One region of the Pseudoalteromonas sp. BSi20311 genome, then DNA from elsewhere that is predicted to be linked to it. Evidence: riboswitches for the same ligand, from Rfam matches in the RefSeq annotation. Region 1 holds a riboswitch; the other holds the start of a gene.
What was found. Region 1 has a riboswitch for lysine ahead of lysC (lysine-sensitive aspartokinase 3). Riboswitches for the same ligand answer to the same signal wherever they lie in the genome.

Region 2: another riboswitch for lysine. It lies ahead of dapA (4-hydroxy-tetrahydrodipicolinate synthase); the one in region 1 lies ahead of lysC (lysine-sensitive aspartokinase 3).

What each region holds. Positions count from the first base shown of each region.
Region 1 is NZ_BADU01000022.1:50,223-55,309, forward strand. It holds gene P20311_RS02425 (sodium-dependent transporter) at 1-81, opposite strand, end outside; gene P20311_RS02430 (4'-phosphopantetheinyl transferase superfamily protein) at 248-1,006, shown strand; gene lysC (lysine-sensitive aspartokinase 3) at 980-2,371, opposite strand; lysine riboswitch at 2,447-2,619, opposite strand; gene nhaD (sodium:proton antiporter NhaD) at 2,718-3,965, opposite strand; gene P20311_RS02445 (hypothetical protein) at 4,162-5,087, shown strand, end outside.
Region 2 is NZ_BADU01000002.1:66,226-71,312, reverse strand. It holds gene P20311_RS00470 (YdiU family protein) at 281-1,690, opposite strand; gene P20311_RS00465 (DNA-3-methyladenine glycosylase I) at 1,693-2,397, opposite strand; lysine riboswitch at 2,585-2,764, shown strand; gene dapA (4-hydroxy-tetrahydrodipicolinate synthase) at 2,892-3,776, shown strand; gene P20311_RS00455 (2,3,4,5-tetrahydropyridine-2,6-dicarboxylate N-succinyltransferase) at 3,792-4,532, shown strand; gene P20311_RS00450 (PLP-dependent decarboxylase) at 4,532-5,087, shown strand, end outside.

The DNA of each region.
Region 1 (5,087 bases):
ATTGCCTAAACCTACCGCAGCACCGGCTGCTGCCAATACAAAACCAAGTCGACTTTGAAAACCATCACGCACTTGTGTCATACACCTACAAATCTGTTATTATTTTATCGAATGTGAATTAAACCATATTTAAGGGCGACTGAGTAATAAAAATGTACTTAGCGCACATAACAGCAAACAACCGCTCACAAACTATCCAGCTTATAACGATAACTATGTAATCGGTATTCACTTTTAACGAGCAATAATGAGTTCAGCTTACTTCGACAATCAGTTATTACAAACACCGCTTGCTGAGAATAATAACCACACCATTTTATTATTTGATGCCAGCCAATTGCAGGTTGATGAGCTAACACTCACGCAGTTTTTAAGCCCGTTTGAATTAAGTGTCATCGCGCGTCGTAAAACACCACAAGCAAAAAAAGAGTATGTAGCAACGCGACTATTGCTAAAATATTTAGTCAAAAGCGTATTACCTAACAGCAGTGATATAGCGCTGAGCAACATCAGCTCTGAATTTAATCAACAAACCAGCAAGCTTGAGCTAAATATAAATAATAACTTTGTGTGTAGTTGCTGTGTGTCACACTCTCATGGTTTGGTAGGCGTGGCCCTAAATATTAATAATTCGCTATTTGGTTTTGATATAGAAAAAATCAGTTTGAAACGACCATTTGAAAAACTCGCAAAGCACTTTTATGATGCTGCAGAAGTGGCACTTATAACTAAGCAACCGTGCACAGCTGCTAAAGCGGCGACATTTTTCAGACTTTGGACATTAAAAGAGGCATTAGCAAAAGCAACCAGCCGCCCTATTGCCCAGCTATTAAGCCCTAATGTATTTTGTGAGCTTGGCAACACGCAATTAAATGCAACCAGCACCACATTAACAAATGATGTAAACGAGCAGTTTGATATAAGCGTTGTGGCAAAAAAAAGCACCGACTGGCGGTGCTCATTTATCTCATTGAAAACGTTAAGCAGCCAGCTCGCCTTCAAGTAGTCGGCTATGAATAGCTTGAACCACAGCATCGGACTCATTTTGCTCAACTAAAAAGCACAGGTTGTGTTTACTCGCACCATGGCAAATAAGACGAATGTTAAATTCGCTCAACACCTGCATTAAATTCATTTCGTGCTGACGCAATACAATTTCAGACCCAATAAGTGCTACTAGGGTTAGATTGTTCTCAACCGATACATGGCAAAACTCAGCCAGTTTATCTAAGCACTCTTGATCTAGCTCTGGGCGTGATGCATTTGGCGCATTATCAAGGGTAATTGCTACACTAATTTCAGAGGTGGTAACCAAATCTACCGAAATATTGCATTCACTTAAAATAGTAAAGATACGCGCTAAAAAACCACTCGCTAATAGCATTTCAGGGCTTTTTAAGGTCAGTAGTATTTGGTTTTTACGTTGCGTGACCGCACGAATACCTGGTAGCTGCGATTTTTCACGTTCAATCCACGTGCCCCCACGCTCTGGCTCTGTGCTTGAGCCAACAAACACATTTATATGGCTGCGACTGGCTGGCAAAATTGTAGCTGGGTGCAGCACTTTAGCGCCAAAAGTGGCCATTTCTGCCGCTTCATCAAAGCTTAAACGCGCAATAGGTGTCGCTTTAGCACACAAACGCGGATCGGTACTAAAAATCCCCACTACGTCGGTCCAAATATGCACACTTTTAGCGTTAATTGCTTCAGCTAACAAGGCGGCACTGTAATCAGAGCCACCGCGACCCAGTGTGGTGGTTACATTGTTTTCATCACTGCCAATAAAACCCTGAGTAACAATAACCGTGTTCTCTAGTAAAGGAATTAAATGCTCTTTAGCTGCAAGCGCTGTAGCGGCTACATTTGGCGTGGCTTTACCAAATTGGCTATCAGTTTTAAGCACCTGGCGAACATCAAAACGCTGCGAATTTAAGCCTTTTAAGCGTAATACTTGAGTAAATAAATACGACGATAAACGCTCGCCAAAGCTAAGTAGCTCATCGTGTTGCTGCTCTGTTGTCAGTATTTGATGTGCCAGAGTTTGAAACTCATCAAGGGTGTTATTAAAACCAAGCGCTAAATCATTATCTAGGGTCAGATCAGTTAAAATTGCCTGCTGAATCGCAAGTACACCATCAATATGCTGTTGACGCTCTGCGGCATCAATATCGGCTTTGCAAAGTGCCACCAAGTGATTAGTTACACCGGCACTGGCGCTCACTGCAACAATTCGAACGCTGTTATCGTTTACAATGATTTCGCTACAACGGCTCATGGCCTCAAAATTAGCCACGCTGGTGCCACCAAATTTGGCAACAATGTAATCTGATTTTGTGCTCTGTAAACCTTGTGGCACTGATTGGGTAGTCATTTCGTCTCCTTTCGCGGCATCCAAACCGCAATAAAACAAGAAGAACTTGGCAGGAAATAAAGATAAGAAAAATCTACTGCCAGAAGCTCTCCACCTAAATTGGTGACAGTTTTGAGGATTCAGCCCCATAAACCGAAAAACAATAGTAACGACCCATTGTTTTCCTCGGCGAGTACTTCCCTCCTTAATGGTCGTAGGCTGTCGTTGCCTCGCATTAAGTACCTAAGTATCGCACCTCTTCTGAATGTATTATTAACCAGTGGCTAATAAAACAAAACCGCACTAAGAGTGCGGCTTTGAAAGTTATCGTTTAGACGTCTAGCTGTCAAGTCGTTTTATTATAAAATCAAATAAAACTACCCATAAAGTAAGAGCCAGCATAACCAAAGGTGTAACACACTAACAAATACAACGACAAACGAAGGTAACTTGCAAAAGTAAGTTCTTTAACCTTACTCATAGCAATAATACCAGCCGCCGAACCAATGATCAGCATTGAACCACCCACACCAGTTGCATACGTAAACGACAACCAATGCTGTTGACTCATTACAATGTCAGCTTTTAGTAACGCAGCCGTTAGTGGCACGTTATCAACACCGGCCGATAAAATACCCATTAAGTAGTTAGCGTACTCTGGCGCCATCACTGTATACAGGTTTGTAAATTGGCTTAGCACGCCCACTTCTTTTAATGCGCCAACAAGTAATAACACACCTACGAAAAACAATAAGGTGTCGTACTCTATGTCACGTATAAAGTCGATCATATCTTTATTGATGTCTTTTTTACGCATTAAAAATTGCGCGACTAAAAACATAATAGACAGGCCGAGTAAAAAAGTAAGTAATGGCGGCACACTATATAAAACACTTAAAGTGAGGGTAGAAATAACCGTAGTGAAGAAAATAACAGCAATAGTAATGTCGGTTTTTTCGATGCGTTTGAATTTAGTCTTTTTAAACTCTAACTGCTTGTTCATACCAATTGATAACAAGGTAGCCAGTAATAATACGCTTAATAACGCTGGCACAATTAACAGTAATAAGTGACTAATGGTGACTTTACCATCAAGGAAAATCATTAACGTGGTTACATCACCCGTTATAAGTGAAACACCGCCGGAGTTCACTGCAAATACAATTAAGGTGGCGTACTTAACTAGTTTTTTGGCTTCAAGCTTTAATGACATAATCACTGCCAAGGAAATCAATGTGGCTGTAACGTTGTCGGAAATAGATGAAAATAGAAACGCAAAACTCCCCACCAAAAACATCAGCTTTCGCTCACTAATGCTGGTTGGCATAATCCGGTTCACAACATTTTCGATGAGTCCTTTGGAGTTTAAATAGGCAACAAAGGTCATTGCGGCCATTAAAAACAGCCATAAGGAAGCAATTTCTAAAATATTGTGGTCTAGGAGGGTTTGAATCGTTTCGGGGCTTTGCCCATTAAGAGGAAAAATAAAGGAGATAATCCAACAAAGCGTACCAAAAAATAATGTCGTTTTGGCTTTGTTAACGTGAATCACATCCTCAATAACGATAAGCAAGAATGCAATCGCTATCAGCGTCAGGATAATCGAGGAAACCATGATATTAAACAACCTTCGGGGTTAAGTAAAAATTGAAACCATGTAAAAAATATACCCACATATTCTATGTGCCTATATTCGGCGCGGATACTATCACTATGTGGGTGTAAAAACTATTATTAAATCGTCGCAAAAACGAATACCATATAAGCTCAAGAAATATAAAATAACGAATACTAGGATGTTGTAACGCCTTATGATCCCAGCTAAAAAGCTACTTAATACCCTCACTGAGCATTGGGGTGTATTAGAGCTATTATTTAAACGCTTTAAAATGGCCGACTTTAGTATTAAAGATCTTCAAAATGCCATTAAGCAAAAGCAACCGACGTGGAATAATGAGCGCATTTATAAAGAAACCAATCGGTTATTAAATCAAGAAATTATTATTCCCTTGGCTAAATCGTCACAACTAGAAATTAACCGTGCTATTGCTGACTTTGCTACCTTTTTACTGCAAGAAGAGCATTTAGGCTTAGCACAAGAAATTAGCGTATTGGTTGATGATTTAGCTCGCTTAGGTAATCGGCTATCTAATGCTGGTGAAATGGAAGATTTTGATGATTTACGCCGCTTTAGCCGCATTATGGATGATCGGGTTCGTAAAATAATTAAACTGTTTTTACACAACGAAAACGCCATTTTAAATATTGTTGAACAAGCCAAATCAAATAACGCGGTGCAATCGCTGCAAAAGCGCTATAAAGCCGTGATAGAAGCGTTTGATGAATATATAGAACCCATGCTAGAAATGGTCGATATTAGAGGCGACTTTCATGCCTGTTTTACTCTAATTGAGCAACAAATTAGCACCCAAATAGAACATATTGAACGCTCAGGCAAGGCGTACAACGATAAACGTATGCTTGAGCAATTACGTACCCGTATTCTCGAAATGCACCTAGTTGGCCGGACAAGCTTACGCAAAAGTGCCGATATGCTAATGCCACTGCGTGAAGAGCTGCGCCGTAATAACCTTATTACCCGCCAAGCAGCAAAAGTATTAGGGCTAATTCGTAAAAACGGGGTGGATAATATGCTCAGCGCCGTGCAACCCCATTTTGTAAGCGATGCGCAAAAGTATTCATTGGGTCAACAGCGTCATATTGTTGCCTATATGGC
Region 2 (5,087 bases), on a different contig from region 1:
TTCCAACTTACCTATATAGTAACTGAGTCTTTGTTAATCAATGCTTAACGCAAATATATTTTTTTCAATATCTAGGATAATAAAACTAGCTCATAAAAAATGTCGATGAACACAAGCTAGCTCAGGCTAGCTCAAAAAGCAAACAATCGCTTTAAACCCCACACGATCACTGGCCTTTATGGAGTTATGGTATCACCCGTTCATAGTTTACTCTATGAATGAACATCGCAGGGGTAAAAAATGACCTTTTATATTCATTTTAAAACGCAACAATGAATACTTAAGTACCACAAAAAGTACGATAATTCTTATCATCTTCGGGCGGCGTTTGAAACTCTGTGACCTGCACATGGCTTGAGTAAGGGCTCGCCATCACTTGGCTAAAACGACTGAGTAGCTCACTATCCCCATGCGTAGTGTACTGAGTAATAATATCTTCAATAATATGATTACGCGGAATCACACTTGGATTTGCCTGTCGCATTATATTATAACTATGCTCATTAGTTCGTGTTTGCCATTGCTGCGCCCATGATACGAGTGCTGATGGTATTTGCGCTTGTCCATTTAACGATTCAGTTAACGCATTAAAAGTATTGGTATAATCAAGCTGGTGTTGTTTTAATAACCCTAGTAACTCTCCCACCAACTCATTATCTTTATCATCCGCGACTGTTAACCCTAACTTTTGCGCCCACATAGCGCTAAATTGTTGGTTAAATTGCGTTGAAAAGCCCTCAATTAAAGGCGTCATCATTGCCACCGCTTGCTCGTCATCGTCACTGATCAGCGCTATTAGACTCTCTGCTAAGCGGGCACAGTTCCAACTTGCCATGTTTGGCTGATTACCAAACGCATAACGCCCTTGTTTATCAATAGAGCTAAACACGGTATCAAAATCAAACTGGTTCATCATGGCACATGGGCCGTAATCTATGGTTTCACCACTAATTAAGGTGTTATCGGTGTTCATAACACCATGAATAAATCCCACCCTCATCCAGCTTATGACTAAGTTAACCTGACGACTAATCACCGCCGCTAAAAAATCCAAGTAACGCTGGGCGCCAGTGCTGTTAATTTCAGGGTAATGTCTTTGAATGGCTAAGTCGGCTAAGTTTTTTAAACTGGTAACATCGCCTTGGGTGGCTAAATATTGAAACGAACCCACTCGAATATGACTACTCGCGAGTCGCGTTACAATAGCGCCAGGTTGAGGCGGGTTACGATAAACGGTTTCGCCACTACCAACCACGGCTAAACAACGCGTGGTTGGAATACCAAGCGCGTACATTGCTTCGCTCATTACGTACTCGCGAATGGCGGGACCTAATGCACAGCGCCCATCGCCACCACGCGAAAATGGCGTAGCGCCAGCGCCTTTTAACTGCACATCCCAAAGCTGGTTTTTATCATCACTAATCGCGCCAAGTAAATGCGCTCGCCCGTCTCCTAAGCGCGGAGAAAAGTGACCAAACTGATGCCCCGAATACCCAAGTGCAACTGCAGAAACAGCTTGGGGCTCATTACCGCTGAATACACTTGCCCGAGAATCGGCATTCACTTGTATATTAAATTGTTCGGCTAAGGGCTCATTCCATAACAATAATTGTGGCGCTGCCACCTTGGCTGGATGATCGCTAATTGCAAACCCCTCACCAATGTCGGTATACCTTGGCACTAATTTCATGTTTAATCCTGTTGTTGTTGGCTTATACCTATACGGTTGTCGCCGACACCATAAGCGACAATTAAGCTTAGCTCTTGCATACTTAAGCCGCTTTGTTGCTGTAGCTCATTGAAGAATGCCTGCGCTGCAATCAGTGACTTTTTAGTTTGTAAGCCACCGTCTATAATTTTATGGGCACGCAAATAGCTCTCTACATCCCTTGAAAGTAAAAAAGTATCTTTTCCTAAGGCACGCAACGCATAAGGACCGGTATTACCACCAAGCCTCGCACCATGCTTTTTTAAATAGGCCCACAAACCAATAATATCTTCACTTGGCCAGTTAGCAATAAACTGACTAAAACTGCCGTGCTGCTCTGCAACTTCATGGATCATATACGCATTATCAGTAATGGTTTTTACTTTTTTATAATTGCGCACAATTCGTTCGTCACTGGCTTTTTGTTCTAACATGTCTGGTGGCATCATCAATAGCTTTTCAACACTAAAGTCCCAAAAAACCTCTCTAAATCCGGCCCACTTACTGTTGATCACCGACCAATAAAAGCCACTTTGAAAAACCTTCCGAGTAAATTCTTCTAGCCAATCATCATCACTTAATGTGACGAGTTGCTTTGTTGATAAAGGTTTTGCGAGTAACAATTTAAGCATTTTTTCAGAGCCCTTTCGCTCCACTGCACGCTTATAAATATCGCTAAATTTTTCCATCTACTTAATACCTTACTTCGACCATGAAACTAGTTTACGAGAAAAGCAGCCAATACGTAACCGTTGCTATTATCGATGAACTATTCTGTATTTAGTCACTTGACACCTAGACGGCTAAAGTGGTTTAATCGCCACACTTACCCTATTACATTGTATTTGCTGATTGATTTTTCAATAGCAAGTGCAAAGGGCTGGAAGAGGTGCGTTATTCAGGTAGCGTATGTTAGGAGCGCAAACTCCATTGAGCATACGTGAGGGGAATTAACGCCGAGAGGTAACACTTTTTTGTGAAAGATTACTTCGGGCGACTAGGTTGAATCCTAGCGACTGTCACCAATAACATATTTGGTGGAGAGCTTCTGGTCTTAGTATAATAAGGCCGTGCGCCCTATTATTTAAGCCCATTCGCTCTTCGAATTATAAATACATTCAAAGAGTCAGGCACCCTAAATACCCGCCAATAACTCGACGAATGCCCTATAAGTTCGTGAGAGATGATCAACAACTTCAATATTAACAATTTCCATTTATGGACTGCGCTGATCACCCCATTTGATCAAAATGGCCTAGTTGATTACGCAACCTTAGACACCTTGGTGGCCGAACAAGAAGCCGCTAACAACGGCATTTTATTACTTGGTAGCACTGGCGAAGGGTTAGCCCTGACCCTAAAAGAGCAGCAAGCCATCGTAGAACATGTTTGCCAATTACAGCCGAGCGTCCCGCTTATGGTCGCAGTCGGTGGTAGTAACTTAAAGCAGCAGCTTGAATGGGTTAACTACTGCAACCAACTGCCTATTCATGGTTTTTTACTTGGCTCGCCTTTGTACGCCAAACCCGGTGCAGTGGGGCAAACGCATTGGTTTGAAAGCCTGCTCAATGCCAGTTCTCATCCTTGTATGCTTTATAACGTACCAGGACGTAGTGCGGTTAGCATTCCCATTGCAACCATTGAAAACCTCAAACAACATAAAAATTTATGGGCACTCAAAGAAGCCAGTGGCTGTATTTCTCAATTTGAAGCCTATCGACAAGCAGCGCCTGAATTAGCCATTTTTAGTGGTGACGATGCCCTCATGCCTTATTTTGCCCAAGCAGGTGCAAAAGGTTTAGTGTCGGTTGCAGCCAATGCATGGCCAGTGCAAACTCATGAGTTTGTAAAGCGCAGTTTAAGCGGCCAACACCCTAATCTTTTTGCCCAGTGGTCTAGCGCTATCAATAGCTTATTTTCAGTAGCAAACCCTATCCCAGTCAAAGTGTTAATGCATTTACAAGGGCGTATTAGCAGTCCGCATTTACGTCCACCTTTAACACACCTTGAGCTGACATACACAGATGACATTTCATCGGCAAACAACACCATTTTATCTTGGCATTAAATACAGGTTTTTATAATGAGCTGGTTAGAACTATTAAATAATTTAGAAACGGGCGCAGTTCGCGCAGCAACACAAGACGAAAACGGCCAATGGCACGCTAACGTAGAAGTAAAGCAAGGCATTTTAGAGGCGTTTAAAAACGGCACTAACATGGAGTTTCCTGGTGGCTTTGTTGATAAACATAATCTAGCGCCGCAATGCTTTGAAGCCACAGCAGGCGTTCGCATGGTGCCAGGTGGTTCAAGTGTACGTCGTGGTGCACATGTCGCCAAAGGCACTATTATTATGCCACCTGCGTACGTAAATATTGGCGCCTTCATTGACGAGGGCACTATGGTAGATAGCCACGCATTGGTTGGCTCATGTGCGCAAGTGGGTAAAAATGTTCATTTGAGCGCTGCGGTACAATTAGGCGGGGTACTTGAGCCTATTGGCGCCAACCCTGTGGTCATAGAAGACGATGCATTCATCGGTGCAGGCTGTGTGATTGTTGAAGGCGTGGTGGTTAAAAAAGGCGCGGTACTTGCCCCAGGTGTTCGCTTATCTGCAACCATTCCTGTTTTTGACTGCGTTAATGAGCGCCAGCTTGATAAAGGCGAAGCAATCCCTGAATATGCGATTGTGATCCCAGGTTCTCGCCCTGCGTCAAACGACTGGGCGCGTGCTCAAGGCTTAAGTATGTCGTGTGCCTTAATTGTTAAATACCGTGACGAGCAAAGTGACGCGTCATTACTTCTGGAAGAGGTTTTACGTTAATGACCTTTTTGAGCACGCCCGTTAAAAGCGCTATTGATGAGCTTTCGAGTAAACTCGATACTCCATTTTTTGTCTACGACCTCGACTCACTAGATGCGCACCTTGCGCACTTAGTGGCGCAAACCGAAGTAAAGCTTTGGTATGCGGTTAAAGCCAATCCCCTATCTAAAGTGATACAAAGTTTAGATAACGCTGGTTTTAACTTTGATGTCGCCAGTAAAGGCGAGCTTGAGCAAGTACTTGCCCAAGGAATTAACAGTGAACGCGTGCTCAACACGGGGCCTGCAAAAAGCCCTAAACAAATTAAGCACTTTATTGCGCATGGCGTACGTACCTTTGTGGCCGAAAGTCTCAATCAGGTACGTTGGCTCAACGAACAAGCGATGGCCCAGCAGTGTCAGTTACAGGTTTTGCTGCGTGTTCAATTACGCTGGCCCGAGGGTGATAAAAACCCACTAGGTGGCGACAGCCTTACCCCATTTGGGCTTGGCTGCGATGAATGGCAATCGCTAAATACTAATGACTACACAGCACTGAGCTTTGATGGCCTACATA